Regions from separate parts of the Pantoea sp. GABEPS69 genome, predicted to be linked through region 1. Evidence: predicted binding sites of a transcription regulator. Region 1 holds the regulator's gene; each other region holds the start of a gene.
The links. The regulator CRP, encoded in region 1, controls carbon source genes, mostly activating them, when cyclic AMP is high. The targets are predictions, from matches to a motif close to ATGTGANNNNNNTCACAT.
Positions count from the first base shown of each region.

Region 2: focA (formate transporter FocA) is a predicted target of CRP. The motif match lies at 2,365-2,382, and genes of this name have one in related genera.
Region 3: rhaS (HTH-type transcriptional activator RhaS) is a predicted target of CRP. The motif match lies at 1,094-1,111, and genes of this name have one in related genera.

Region 1 covers NZ_CP118618.1:306,283-310,602, reverse strand. Annotated here, with positions in the region: gene PVE98_RS01405 (LysE family translocator) at 1-182, opposite strand, end outside; gene PVE98_RS01400 (hydrolase) at 241-1,257, shown strand; gene PVE98_RS01395 (YheU family protein) at 1,254-1,472, shown strand; gene PVE98_RS01390 (phosphoribulokinase) at 1,534-2,403, shown strand; gene PVE98_RS01385 (OsmC family protein) at 2,434-2,838, opposite strand; gene crp (cAMP-activated global transcriptional regulator CRP) at 3,139-3,771, shown strand; gene PVE98_RS01375 (YccS/YhfK family putative transporter) at 3,830-4,320, shown strand, end outside.
Region 2 covers NZ_CP118618.1:2,649,529-2,653,848, forward strand. Annotated here, with positions in the region: gene serC (3-phosphoserine/phosphohydroxythreonine transaminase) at 1-3, opposite strand, end outside; gene ycaO (30S ribosomal protein S12 methylthiotransferase accessory factor YcaO) at 314-2,074, shown strand; gene focA (formate transporter FocA) at 2,439-3,299, shown strand; gene pflB (formate C-acetyltransferase) at 3,368-4,320, shown strand, end outside.
Region 3 covers NZ_CP118618.1:2,032,927-2,037,246, reverse strand. Annotated here, with positions in the region: gene rhaB (rhamnulokinase) at 1-950, opposite strand, end outside; gene rhaS (HTH-type transcriptional activator RhaS) at 1,241-2,062, shown strand; gene rhaR (HTH-type transcriptional activator RhaR) at 2,075-2,947, shown strand; gene rhaT (L-rhamnose/proton symporter RhaT) at 3,088-4,122, opposite strand.

The sequences.
Region 1 (4,320 bases):
ACGCCGAACGCCACCATTAGCAGCATCAGCTGCATGCCGATCATAATGCCGATCATGAGCGGCACCGTGCGCCAGAAGCCGAAATTGGCGCCGGACGCGGTGAGTAACATATTATTAGGGCCTGGCGTGATAGCAGCGACCCAGAGAAAACCTAACATTGAGAAAAACAGGCTCAGTTCCATGAACGGGTGCTCCTTACCCCCAGATTCGCAACAAGCCTAACGAAGCTAACAGTGTGATATGGATCCGACAAGTGCTGGCGACATGAATTTTACTCCTGACGCAGCGGCGAGCTTTATGCCGCCGCGCGCCCTGCGCAATCCGCATCTGCAGACGGTGCTGCCGCGTCTGGTGCGCCGTCGCCTGCTGCTGCGTCCGCACTGGCAGCGCCTCGACCTGCCGGACGGCGACTTCGTCGATCTCGCCTGGAGCGAAGACCCGCAGCAGGCGAGCCATAAGCCGCGCGTGGTGCTGTTTCACGGTCTGGAGGGCAACTTCCACAGTCCTTACGCTCACGGGCTGATGCACGCCTGCCAGCGTCAGGGCTGGCTTGGCGTGGTGATGCACTTTCGCGGCTGCGGCGGCGAGCCGAATCGCCTGCATCGCATCTATCACTCCGGCGAAACCGAAGACGCCGCCTTTTTTCTGCGCTGGCTGAAAACGCGCTGGGGCGATGTGCCGACCGCTGCGGTCGGCGTCTCGCTCGGCGGCAATATGCTGGGCTGCCTGCTTGGCAGACTGGGCGACGCCGCGCCGCTCGACGCCGGCGTGATCGTCTCGGCGCCGCTGCTGCTGGAGCCGTGCAGCCTGAAGCTGGAACAGGGCTTTTCGCGCTTCTATCAGCGCTATCTGCTCGACCAGCTGAAAAAGAACGCCGAGCGCAAGCTCCGCGCCTGGCCGGGGACGCTGCCGGTGGATCTGCCGCAGCTCATGGCGCTGCGTCGCCTGCGCGACTTCGACGACGCCATTACCGCCCGCGCCCACGGCTTTCTTGATGCGGGCGACTACTACCGTCGCGCCAGCGCCATGCCGCTGCTGAAAAATGTGCGTAAGCCCTTGCTGATCATTCACGCGAAAGACGATCCTTTTATGACTGACGAGGTGATCCCGCAGCCGGATCGGCTCTCAGCCAGTACCACCTATCAACTCACGCCACATGGCGGACACGTTGGCTTTGTCGGCGGCACGCTGCGTCAACCGCAGATGTGGCTCGAGCAGCGTGTGCCGCAGTGGCTTACACAGTGGCTCTCATCATGATTATTCCCTGGCAACAGCTCGATCCCGACACCCTTACCAACTTGATCGAAGCCTTTGTGCTGCGTGAAGGCACCGACTATGGCGAGCAGGAGCGCAGCCTGGCGCAAAAGGTGGCCGACGTGCGCCGCCAGCTGGAGCGCGGCGACGTGGTGCTGGTCTGGTCGGAACTGCATGAAACCATCAATATCATGCCGCGCAGCGAATTCCGCGGCTGATGCGTCGAGGCGCTTTTCGTGTTAACAATGCTCATCGCCCGACTTCACAGGGAGCTTTTCCATGTCAGCACGACACCCGATTATTGCGGTAACCGGCTCCAGCGGCGCCGGCACCACCACCACCAGCCTGGCGTTTCGTAAAATTTTCCAGCAGCTCAATCTGCACGCCGCCGAGCTGGAGGGCGACAGCTTCCACCGCTATACGCGGCCGGAAATGGATATGGCTATCCGCAAGGCGCGCGATTTAGGGCGCCACGTTAGCTATTTCGGCCCGGAAGCCAACGACTTCGGCCTGCTGGAGCAGACCTTTATCGACTACGGCAATGCGGGCAAAGGCCAGTCGCGCAAATATCTGCACACCTACGACGAAGCGGTGCCCTGGAACCAGGTGCCGGGCACGTTTACGCCGTGGCAGCCGCTGCCGGAGAATACCGACGTGCTGTTTTACGAAGGGCTGCACGGCGGCGTCGTCACGCAGCAGCATAACGTGGCGGAAAAAGTCGATCTGCTGGTGGGCGTGGTGCCGATCGTCAACCTGGAGTGGATCCAGAAGCTGGTGCGCGACACCGGCGAGCGCGGCCACTCGCGCGAGGCGGTGATGGACTCGGTGGTGCGCTCAATGGAGGATTACATCAACTTCATTACGCCGCAGTTTTCACGCACCCACATTAACTTCCAGCGCGTCCCGACCGTCGATACCTCGAACCCGTTCGCCGCGCGCGAAATTCCGTCGCTGGACGAGAGCTTCGTGGTAATTCACTTTCGCGGGCTGGAGCATATCGACTTTCCCTATCTGCTGGCGATGCTGCAGGGCTCATTTATTTCGCATATCAATACGCTGGTGGTGCCGGGCGGCAAGATGGGGCTGGCGATGGAGCTGATTATGGCGCCGCTGGTGCAGCGGCTGATGGAAGGCAAACAGATCGCCTGACCAGGACTGGTCAGGCGCGGGTGCGCTTTTTTACAGCGCGACCACTTCATAGCTGTGGGTCATCTCTACGCCTTTGCCCAGCATTAACGCCACCGAACAGTATTTCTCCGCCGAGAGATCCACCGCGCGCGCCACCGCTTTATCGCTCAGCGCCTTGCCGGTCACCACAAAATGCAGATTGATATGGGTAAACAGGCGCGGCGCCTCTTCGCGACGCTCCGAGGTCAGTTTCACCTCGCAGTCCACCACATCGTTGCGGCCTTTTTGCAAAATAGAGACCACGTCGATGGCGCTACAGCCGCCCGCGGCCATCAGCACCATCTCCATTGGACTGGGCGCTTTATCACCGGAGTTACCGTCCATCAGGATCTGATGTCCCGACGCCGACTCGCCGAGAAAGGTTAATCTTTCGACCCACTTCACTCTTGCCTGCATGTTTCCACCTCGAGAATAGCCTGTTTGCCGCCAGAGTACGCGTTCACCTGGCAAACAGCAATCCAGAGTAATCCCCCCTTTGCTGAAGCGAGACAACAGAAGACAGTCGGCAAAAGCTGTGCTACAAACAGTGCTGAAAATAGTTCGTTCTGTTAGGGACGAAGACGGGACACATCAAGCGCCTGGCGCAAAATAAGGCCCGAATAATCTCCTTTAGGGGAAACGCTTGAAGCTTTCATCGCCTGGCAGGGATTAATCCCCCCGCGTTTTGGGCACGATTACAACAGAGGATAATAGCGAATGGTTCTCGGCAAACCGCAAACAGACCCTACACTCGAATGGTTCCTGTCCCATTGCCATATTCACAAATATCCATCCAAAAGTACGCTGATTCATCAGGGTGAGAAGGCTGAAACCCTCTACTACATCGTGAAAGGTTCCGTGGCGGTGCTGATCAAAGATGAAGAGGGCAAAGAGATGATCCTCTCTTACCTGAATCAGGGTGATTTTATCGGCGAGCTTGGCCTGTTTGAAGAAGGTCAGGAGCGCAGCGCCTGGGTACGCGCGAAAACCGCGTGCGAAGTAGCGGAAATTTCCTACAAGAAATTCCGTCAGCTTATCCAGGTGAATCCGGATATTTTAATGCGTCTCTCTTCGCAGATGGCGCGCCGTCTGCAGGTTACATCGGAAAAAGTGGGCAATTTAGCTTTCCTCGACGTGACCGGACGTATTGCACAAACCCTGCTTAACCTGGCGAAGCAGCCAGACGCCATGACGCATCCCGACGGCATGCAAATCAAAATTACTCGTCAGGAAATTGGCCAAATCGTTGGTTGCTCGCGCGAAACCGTGGGCCGCATTTTGAAAATGTTGGAAGACCAGAATCTGATTTCCGCACACGGCAAAACCATTGTCGTTTACGGCACCCGCTGATTTCCTCTCACTCACGGCGTGATGTCACCGTCACGCCGTTACTGCTTTTAGTGAAGTGATGTGGCGTCGAATCATCTATCACCCCGAAGTTAACTATGCCCTGCGGCAGACGCTGGTGCTCTGCATTCCGGTGGCGCTCGGCTGGCTGTTCGGCGATCTGCAAAAAGGCCTGCTCTTCTCTCTGGTTCCCGCCTGCTGCAACGTCGCGGGTCTGGATACGCCCCATAAGCGCTTCTTCAAACGTCTCATCGTCGGCGGCTCGCTGTTCGCGCTCGGCAGCTTTCTGATCCAGCTATTAACCCTGAAAGGGGTGCCGCTGCCTGCCGTGCTCTTCGCCCTGCCGCTGCTGCTGGGCGTCACCGGCGAAATCAGCCCGCTGCACGGCCGCCTGCTCTCCGGCACGCTGGTGGCGGCCATCTTTACCCTGAGCCTGATCGGCCGCATGCCGATCTATGTGCCGCCGCTGCTCTATATCGGCGGCACGCTCTGGTACGGACTCTTCAACTGGTTCTGGTTCTGGCTGTGGAAAGAGCAGCCGATGCGCGAAAC
Region 2 (4,320 bases), 1.8 Mb from region 1:
CATTTCCCCTCACCACGGTTATCCAGAACGGTTATGAATTGCTTACCGGTTTTATCACTGCCTTATAGCGCCTGCAATGATAAATCAGGAAGGGATCACATTTTCTGAATCTGCCGCGCCGCAGCTTATGTTACAAATGCAACGCAGCGCGAAATTTTGTGAGGCGGCTCGATCAGGGAGAAAAGCGAGCCCTTCTGCCACGCCGCTTTCAGGATAATGGCAGGTAGAAATTTATCTCGTCTTCATAGCGCCACGGCGGCAAAGTCCGTATCATTGCGCGCTTTACGCCCACTATATATGAGAGAGCGGTCCCATGACGCAAACGTTTATTCCCGGTAAAGACGCAGCACTGGAAGACTCCATCGCGCGCTTCCAGCAAAAGCTGACCGACCTTGGCTTTAATATTGAAGAAGCCTCCTGGCTTAATCCGGTTCCCCACGTCTGGTCCGTGCATATTCGCGACCGCGATTGTCCGCTCTGCTTTACCAACGGCAAAGGCGCCAGCAAGAAAGCCGCATTGGCGTCGGCGCTGGGCGAATATTTCGAGCGTCTCTCGACTAACTACTTCTTCGCCGACTTCTGGCTGGGCAAATCGATCGCTAACGGCGATTTCGTTCACTACCCGGACGAAAAATGGTTCCCGATCCCGGCGGACGGTTCGCTGCCGGAAGGCATTCTGGATGCACGCCTGCGCGCCTTTTACGATCCTGACGACGCGCTGACCGCGCCGGAGCTGGTGGATTTGCAGTCCGGCAACGCCGAGCGCGGCATCTGCGGCCTGCCGTTTACCCGTCAGTCCGACCAGCAGACGGTCTATATCCCGATGAACATCATCGGCAACCTCTACGTCTCCAACGGCATGTCGGCGGGCAATACCGCCAACGAAGCGCGCGTGCAGGGGCTTTCCGAGGTGTTTGAGCGCTATATCAAAAATCGCATTATCGCCGAAGCGATCAGCCTGCCGACCATTCCCGAGAGCGTGATGCAGCGCTATCCTGGCGTGGTGGAGGCGATTGCACGCCTCGAAGCGGAAGGCTTCCCGATTTTCGCCTACGACGCCTCGCTGGGCGGCAAATATCCGGTGATCTGCGTGGTGCTGTTCAACCCGCAAAACGGCACCTGTTTCGCCTCTTTCGGCGCGCATCCCGATTTCGGCGTCGCCCTTGAGCGTACCGTTACCGAACTGCTACAGGGCCGCAGCCTGAAAGATCTCGACGTCTTTACGCCGCCGACCTTCGACGATGAAGAAGTTGCCGAGCATGCCAACCTCGAGACGCACTTTATCGACTCCAGCGGCCTTATCTCCTGGGATCTGTTCAAAGAGAAAGCGGACTACCCCTTTGTCGACTGGTCGTTCAGCGGCACGACCCAGGAAGAGTTCGCCACCCTGATGGCGATCTTCCGTGAGGAAGATCAGGAAGTCTATATTGCGGATTACGATCATCTGGGCGTCTACGCCTGCCGTATTATCGTGCCGGGCATGTCCGATATCTATCCGGCGGAAGATTTGGTGCTGGCGAACAACAATATGGGCGCGGGCCTGCGCGACACGCTGCTGGCGCTGCCTGCCAGCAACTGGAATCCGGAAGAGTATCTCGACCTGATCGCCCAGCTGGATGAGGAAGGCCATGACGACTTTACCCGCGTGCGCGAACTGCTGGGCCTGGCGAGCGGCAAGGACAACGGCTGGTACACGCTGCGCATCGGCGAGCTGAAGGCGATGCTGGCGCTGGCCGGCGGCGACCTGGATCAGGCGCTGATCTGGACCGAATGGACCATGGAGTTCAACGGTTCGATCTTTTCGCCGGAACGCGCCAACTACTACCGCTGCCTGCAGACGCTGCTGCTGCTGGCGATGGAAGATGAGCGCGACCCGCTGCAGTATCATCACGCCTTCACGCGCATGTACGGCGCGGAGGCGCTGGAAGCGGCGTCGGCGGCCATCAGCGGCGAAGCCCCCTTCTACGGTCTGCAGGCCGTCGACGACGATCTCAAAGCCTTCCCGGCGCACCAGGCGCTGCTGCAGGCTTATGAAAAACTTCAGGCGGCAAAGCGTCTTTACTGGAAAAAGTAATTAACATATCCAGTCGCAAAAGGCTGAGTTGAATAGCTATGGCGTCAATATTATTGACGCCATTTTTTTATCATGGGCACTATCTTTCATTATTTCTAATCGATTATCGCTCTATTTTTTTAACACTTCTGACTGACTTTACGACATTCATTAACAATATGCGTCGCTGGCCACCGCTAAGCTTTAAAATAAAATTGTAAAGTTTAAAAATTATTTATTTATTTAAATTCAATTAATTGCGTAAAATTTACCGTTTCCTGCTTCGTTCCACCCCGCTGTCTTCTGGTCAAATATGATCCAGATCAAATCCTGTCCTATACTCCTTTGTTAGTATTTTTCCAGACATCTTTTGGAGAGCGTTAGTGTGAAAGCTGACAACCCTTTTAATCTGTTATTACCGGCCGCAATGGCCAAAGTGGCGGAAGATGCTGGAGTTTATAAAGCCACTAAACATCCCTTAACCACTTTTTTCCTTGCCATTACCGCCGGCGTTTTTATTTCCATCGCGTTTGTTTTTTATATCACTGCGACCACCGGCACCGCAGGCATGCCTTATGGCGTGGCGAAGCTTATCGGCGGCATCTGCTTCTCGCTGGGGCTGATTCTGGTGGTGGTATGCGGCGCCGATCTCTTTACTTCCACCGTGCTGATTGTCGTCGCGAAAGCGAGCGGACGCATTACCTGGGGCCAGCTGGCGCGCAACTGGATCAACGTCTATTTCGGCAACCTCGTCGGCGCGCTGTTTTTCGTCGCCCTGATCTGGTTCGCCGGCGAGCATATGACGGCGAACGGCACATGGGGTTTGAATGTGCTGCAAACCGCCGATCATAAAATGCATCACAGCTTTATTGAAGCCGTCTGCCTGGGCACGCTGGCGAACCTGATGGTCTGCCTGGCGGTCTGGATGAGCTATTCCGGCCATAGCCTGACGGATAAAACCCTGGCGATGATTCTGCCGGTCGCCATGTTCGTTGCCAGCGGCTTCGAACACAGCATCGCCAATATGTTCCTTATTCCGTTAGCGATCGTCATTCGCGATTTTTCTGGCCCGGCTTTCTGGCAAGCCGCCGGCGCCAGCGCCGATCAGTTTCAGGCGCTTACGCCCGTCAACTTTATTATCGACAACCTGATTCCGGTCACGCTCGGCAACATCATCGGCGGCGGTCTGCTGGTTGGGTTGACCTACTGGGTGATCTATTTACGCAACGGTTCTACCGCACATTAATGATTCTGACCGACGCCGCGTAGCTGGCGGCGCCAACGTAACGTCTTCTTAGATAAGGCAGGTATATCATGACCGATCTGAATACAAAACAGGCTGCGGCCTGGGAAGGGTTCGCCGAGGGCGAATGGCAGAACAGCGTCAACGTTCGCGATTTTATTCAAAGGAACTACACGCCGTATGAGGGCGATGAGTCCTTCCTTGCAGGCGCGACCGAAGCGACCACTAAACTGTGGAACGACGTGCTGGAAGGTATCAAAATTGAAAACCGCACCCATGCCCCCGTCGATTTCGACACCGATCTCGCCTCGACCATTACCGCGCACGACGCCGGCTATATCAATAAATCGCTGGAAAAAATCGTCGGCTTGCAGACTGAAGCTCCGCTGAAACGCGCCATTATCCCGTTCGGCGGCATCAAAATGGTGGAAGGCTCCTGTAAGGTTTACGGCCGTGAGCTGGACCCTACGCTGAAAAAAATCTTCACCGAATACCGTAAAACCCATAACCAGGGCGTGTTCGACGTCTATACCCAGGACATCCTGCGCTGCCGTAAATCGGGCGTGCTGACCGGTCTGCCGGACGCCTACGGCCGCGGCCGCATTATCGGCGACTATCGCCGCGTTGCTCTCTACGGCATCGACTTCCTGATGCAGGACAAGCTGGCCCAGTTCCATTCGCTGCAGAACGATCTGGAAAACGGCGTTAACCTGGAAGCCACCATCCGTCTGCGCGAAGAGATCGCCGAACAGCATCGCGCGCTGGCCCAGATCAAAGAGATGGCCGCCAAATATGGCTGCGATATCTCTGGTCCGGCGACCAACGCGCAGGAAGCGGTACAGTGGACCTACTTCGGCTATCTCGCCGCGGTGAAATCGCAGAACGGCGCCGCGATGTCCTTCGGCCGCGTGTCTACCTTCCTGGACATCTATATCGAACGCGATATGCAGGCAGGTAAACTCACCGAAGAGCAGGCGCAGGAGCTGATTGACCATCTGGTAATGAAGCTGCGTATGGTGCGCTT
Region 3 (4,320 bases), 1.7 Mb from region 1:
AGCGCGCAGAGATCGTCGATTTGCAGCTCGGCGCAGACCCGCTGCAGCAGCCAGAGACCCATAATGTTTTTCAGCACGCGATAGCCTTCGGCGCCGCCCTCATTGGTGATGTTGGCTTTAAGCGCATTCGCGGAGGCGTAAGGCAGCAGGCTTTCGAATCCCATCAGCGACCAGGTACCGGAGCTGAGATAGGCCGCGTTGTCCTGGGTCAGCGGCGTGGCGAGCACCGCGCTGGCGGTATCGTGGGTGGTGACGGCGATAACCGGGATCTCGACGCCGCGGGCGTTCTGCCAGCAGCCGATAACATTGCCCGGCGACGTCGGTTTGCCAAACCAGGCGGGCGACGCGCCCGCCCAGGCAAGCAGTTCGGCGTCCCACTCGCCGCTTTCGATATTCAGCAGCTGCGTGGTGGTGGCGTTGGTGTACTCCCAGTTGAGCTTGCCCGTCAGGCGATAGTGCAGGTAGTCGGGGATCATCAGCGCGTGGGCGACCTTCTCTTTCCAGTCCGGCTGCTGCTGGCTCAGGGCGCGGAACTGATAAAGCGTATTGAACGGCAGAAACTGAATGCCGGTGCGGGCGTAGATCGCCTCTTTGCCCAACTCGCGCAGCGCCTGCTCCATCACGCCGTGGGTGCGTTTGTCGCGATAGCTCACCGCTTCGCCGACGCGGTTGCCCGCTTTATCCAGCAGCACCATATCGACGCCCCAGGTGTCGATGCCGATGCTGTCCGGCACGATGTTCTCCTCATCCAGCTGCGCCAGCCCGGCGCGGATTTCGCGCTCCAGATGATCGAGATCCCAGCAGTCATAGCCGGCGCGACGTTCGCGACGGCTGGCGAAACGACGCACCTCGCGCAGATCGATTTGCTGTGATGCGGCGTCCCACCGGGCGAGCATCACGCGTCCGCTGGATGCGCCCAAATCAACCGCAACGATATTTCGCTTACTCATGGCCCGTTCTTCCTTAGATATGATGTTGACAGAGTAGGAACCTTGAGCGCGCGCCACCTTCCTCGTACTGCCAGCGCCGCAACGCCGCTGGCAGGTTTGCAAAGAAGTTCGTGAGAGAGATCACAGAGGCGTAAGGGCGCGGGATGTGAGCTTCGCCTCAATTCTTTTAACTGGTGGGAATATCTTGAAAAAAAAGCGAATTTCCTGCGCTTCGCGGTTGAAAATTCAAGGTCAGTCGCGCGGGCGCTGAGTAGACTCGGTTACGCTTTTGTTAAACGACCGAGGCTCCAATGACGATTTTACACAGCGCCGATTTCTTCCCTCAGGGCGACTACGCCATCGCTATCGAACCCCGGGTGCCGCAGCAGGCGTTTCCCGAACATCACCACGACTTTCATGAAATCGTGCTGGTGGAACAGGGTTCGGGGATTCACGTTTTCAATGGACAGCCGCAAACGCTGTGCGCCGGCTGCGTCTGCTTCGTGCGCGATCACGATCGCCATCTGTATGAACAGACGGAGAATCTCTGCCTGACCAACGTGCTTTACCGCAGCCCGGGCGCGTTTCGCTTTCTCTCGGGACTGCAGGCGCTGCTGCCGAACGATCAAGACGGCAGCTACGCCTCGCACTGGCGGATAAATCATAAAGTCATGACGCAGGCGCTGGATGTGGTGGCGAAGATGCGGCAGGATGATGGCTGGTCGCTGGAGAAGCAGGCGCGACAGGAGCAGCTCTTTTTGCAGCTGCTGGTTTTGCTGCGCGAAGCGTGCCGCAACGAACAGGCGCAGGATCAGGAGGCGCGCCTGCACCGCCTGCTCGACTGGCTTAACGATCACTACAGTGAAGAAATTTTGTGGGAAGCGCTGGCTGACCGCTTTTCGCTGTCGCTGCGCACGCTGCACCGTCAGATGAAGCAGCAGACCGGCAGCACGCCGCAGCGCTATCTGAACCGCCTGCGTCTGCTGCAGGCGCGTCACCTGCTGCGCCATAGCGATCTGCGCATCACCGATATCGCCTTTCAGTGCGGCTTCGGCGACAGCAACCATTTCTCCACCCTGTTTCGGCGTGAATTTGGCTGCGCCCCGCGAGCGGAGCGCCAGCAGATGATGTAAAAGGAGCAAGCGATGACGCTGATACTGAGTCGGGACGACTATTTTGCCGCCCCAGGCCTGCCGGTTACGGTGGCTGAACGTATGCCGCAACCCTCTTTTCCCCCTCACCGGCATGAGTTTAGCGAAATTGTCATCGTCTGGCGCGGCAACGGCCTGCATATTCTTAACGATCGCCCCTGGCTAATTACCTGCGGCGACGTCTTCTATATCCGCGACCAGGATTGCCACAGCTACGACAGCGTCAACGATCTGGTGCTGGATAATATTCTTTACTGCCGCGATCGCTTCGGTCTGGCTCTCGACTGGACACAACTCTTGCCGCCGCAGGGCGTCGACGCGCCGGGCTGCTGGCGGCTGACCACGCGCGGCATGGCGCTGGCGCGCGGCGTCATCAGCCAGCTGGAGCGCGAGAGCCGTAAGAGCGATTCGCTCTCTATTCAGCTGACGGAAGCGCTCTTTTTGCAGCTGGCGTTGATCCTGCGTCGTCACGGCTATGCGGCGGATCGCCCCTGGGCGCTGCCGGAGGGGGAACAGCTCGATCTGCTGATGTCGGCGCTGCAGGGCGCGGTGGCGCGTCCCTTCGACCTGGCGACGTTTTGTCAGCAGAATTCGCTGAACGAGCGCGCGCTAAAGCAGCTGTTTCGTCAGCAGACCGGCATGACGGTCGGCCATTACCTGCGCCAGCTACAGCTCTGTCAGGCGAAGCATCTGCTGCGCACTCAGGACTGTCTGATCGGTGAAGTGGCGGCGCGCTGCGGTTTCGACGACAGCAACTATTTTTCGGTGGTGTTTACGCGCGACACTGGCTTAACCCCCAGCGCCTGGCGCCAGCAGTTTGTGCCGCAGCGGTCGGGAAGTGCGGCGCAGGACAGAACGCCGTCTTAATATAAGCGTCAGCCGAGCGGCATCCATGCCGGCTCGTCCTGCAACATCCCTGTTGCGAGACGCTTTGCTCCTCGGGCCTTCTTGCCCGTGCGGGCGCGTTGTTTTCCAACCAGAAGCTGTCGCTTTTTATTTCTGCAGACTTACGCGGCCATGCCAAGCCCGACAATATTGGCGGCGATAATAATCACCACGCAGCCGATGGAGAGCACGCCTACCGGACGACGCCCGGCCGACTTCCACTCTTTCATCAGCAGACCCACCAGCCCGCCGCACAGCACGTAGAGGCTCATATGCAACATCCAGCTGACGTAGTCATATTGCGGCGGAATGCTGGCATGGCCCCAGGCGTAAAAGAAAAACTGCAGATACCACATGGTGCCGCCCAGCACTGCAAAGGCGATATTGGCGATCAGCAGCGGCTTCGCCACTGAGAGATCCCGGCGCAGCGACAGTTCCGGCTTCATCGCCAGGCGGATAAAGCAGAACGCCAGATTGACCAGCGCCCCGCCGCCCATGATCACTACATAGCTTGGCAGCGCGACGTAGAGCGGATCGATACCCAGCTGCGCCGCCGCTTCATGCATCGGTTTAGCCGCATCCATCGCGAACGACATGCCTGCTGAAAAGATGCCGCACATTACCGCCAGCACCAGCCCTTTCTTGAGGTTGAACTCCTCGGCATTGATCCCCAGCGCGCGCTCCTTCAGCAAACCGGCACGCGAAACGATGGCGACGCCCACCAGCGCCACGGCGACGCCGAGCAGCGTTAAACGGCCGCCGGTCGAGGCGAACAGCTCGCCGAAGCGCCCCTGGATCAGCGGCGTCATCAGGGTGCCGACCACCAGCGTAATGCCGATAGCGATGCCGATGCCCATCGACATGCCGAGATAGCGCATCGTCAGGCCGTAGTTAATATTGCCGATGCCCCACATTGCGCCGAACAGAAACACCGGCAGCAGCTGAGAGAAGCTAAAGCTGCCGTAATAAGCCCAGAAGTTCGGCAGCAGCACGGCGCTTACCGCCCACGGCAGGATCAGCCACGACATAAAGCCGCCTATCGACCACATCGTTTCCCATGACCACTTTTTCACCTGTTTAAACGGCGCGTAGAAACACGCGGCGCTGGCAGCTCCGACGAGATGCCAGAAGATACCTGCAATAATGGCACTGTTCATTGTTATTCCTTGCATAAGGTTGAGGCCTACAGGAAACCCGGTTCCTGATTAGCAGGCAGTCTACGGCGCGCCTGAACGCCTCAGCCTTTGGATGGCTGCCGATCGCAAAGCCGAAATGGCAATATTCGCCGGTTACTCCCTATGCGGATCACAGTTTCGACTTTGTCGTACTGGCAGCGAACCACTCCTTTAAGTGAC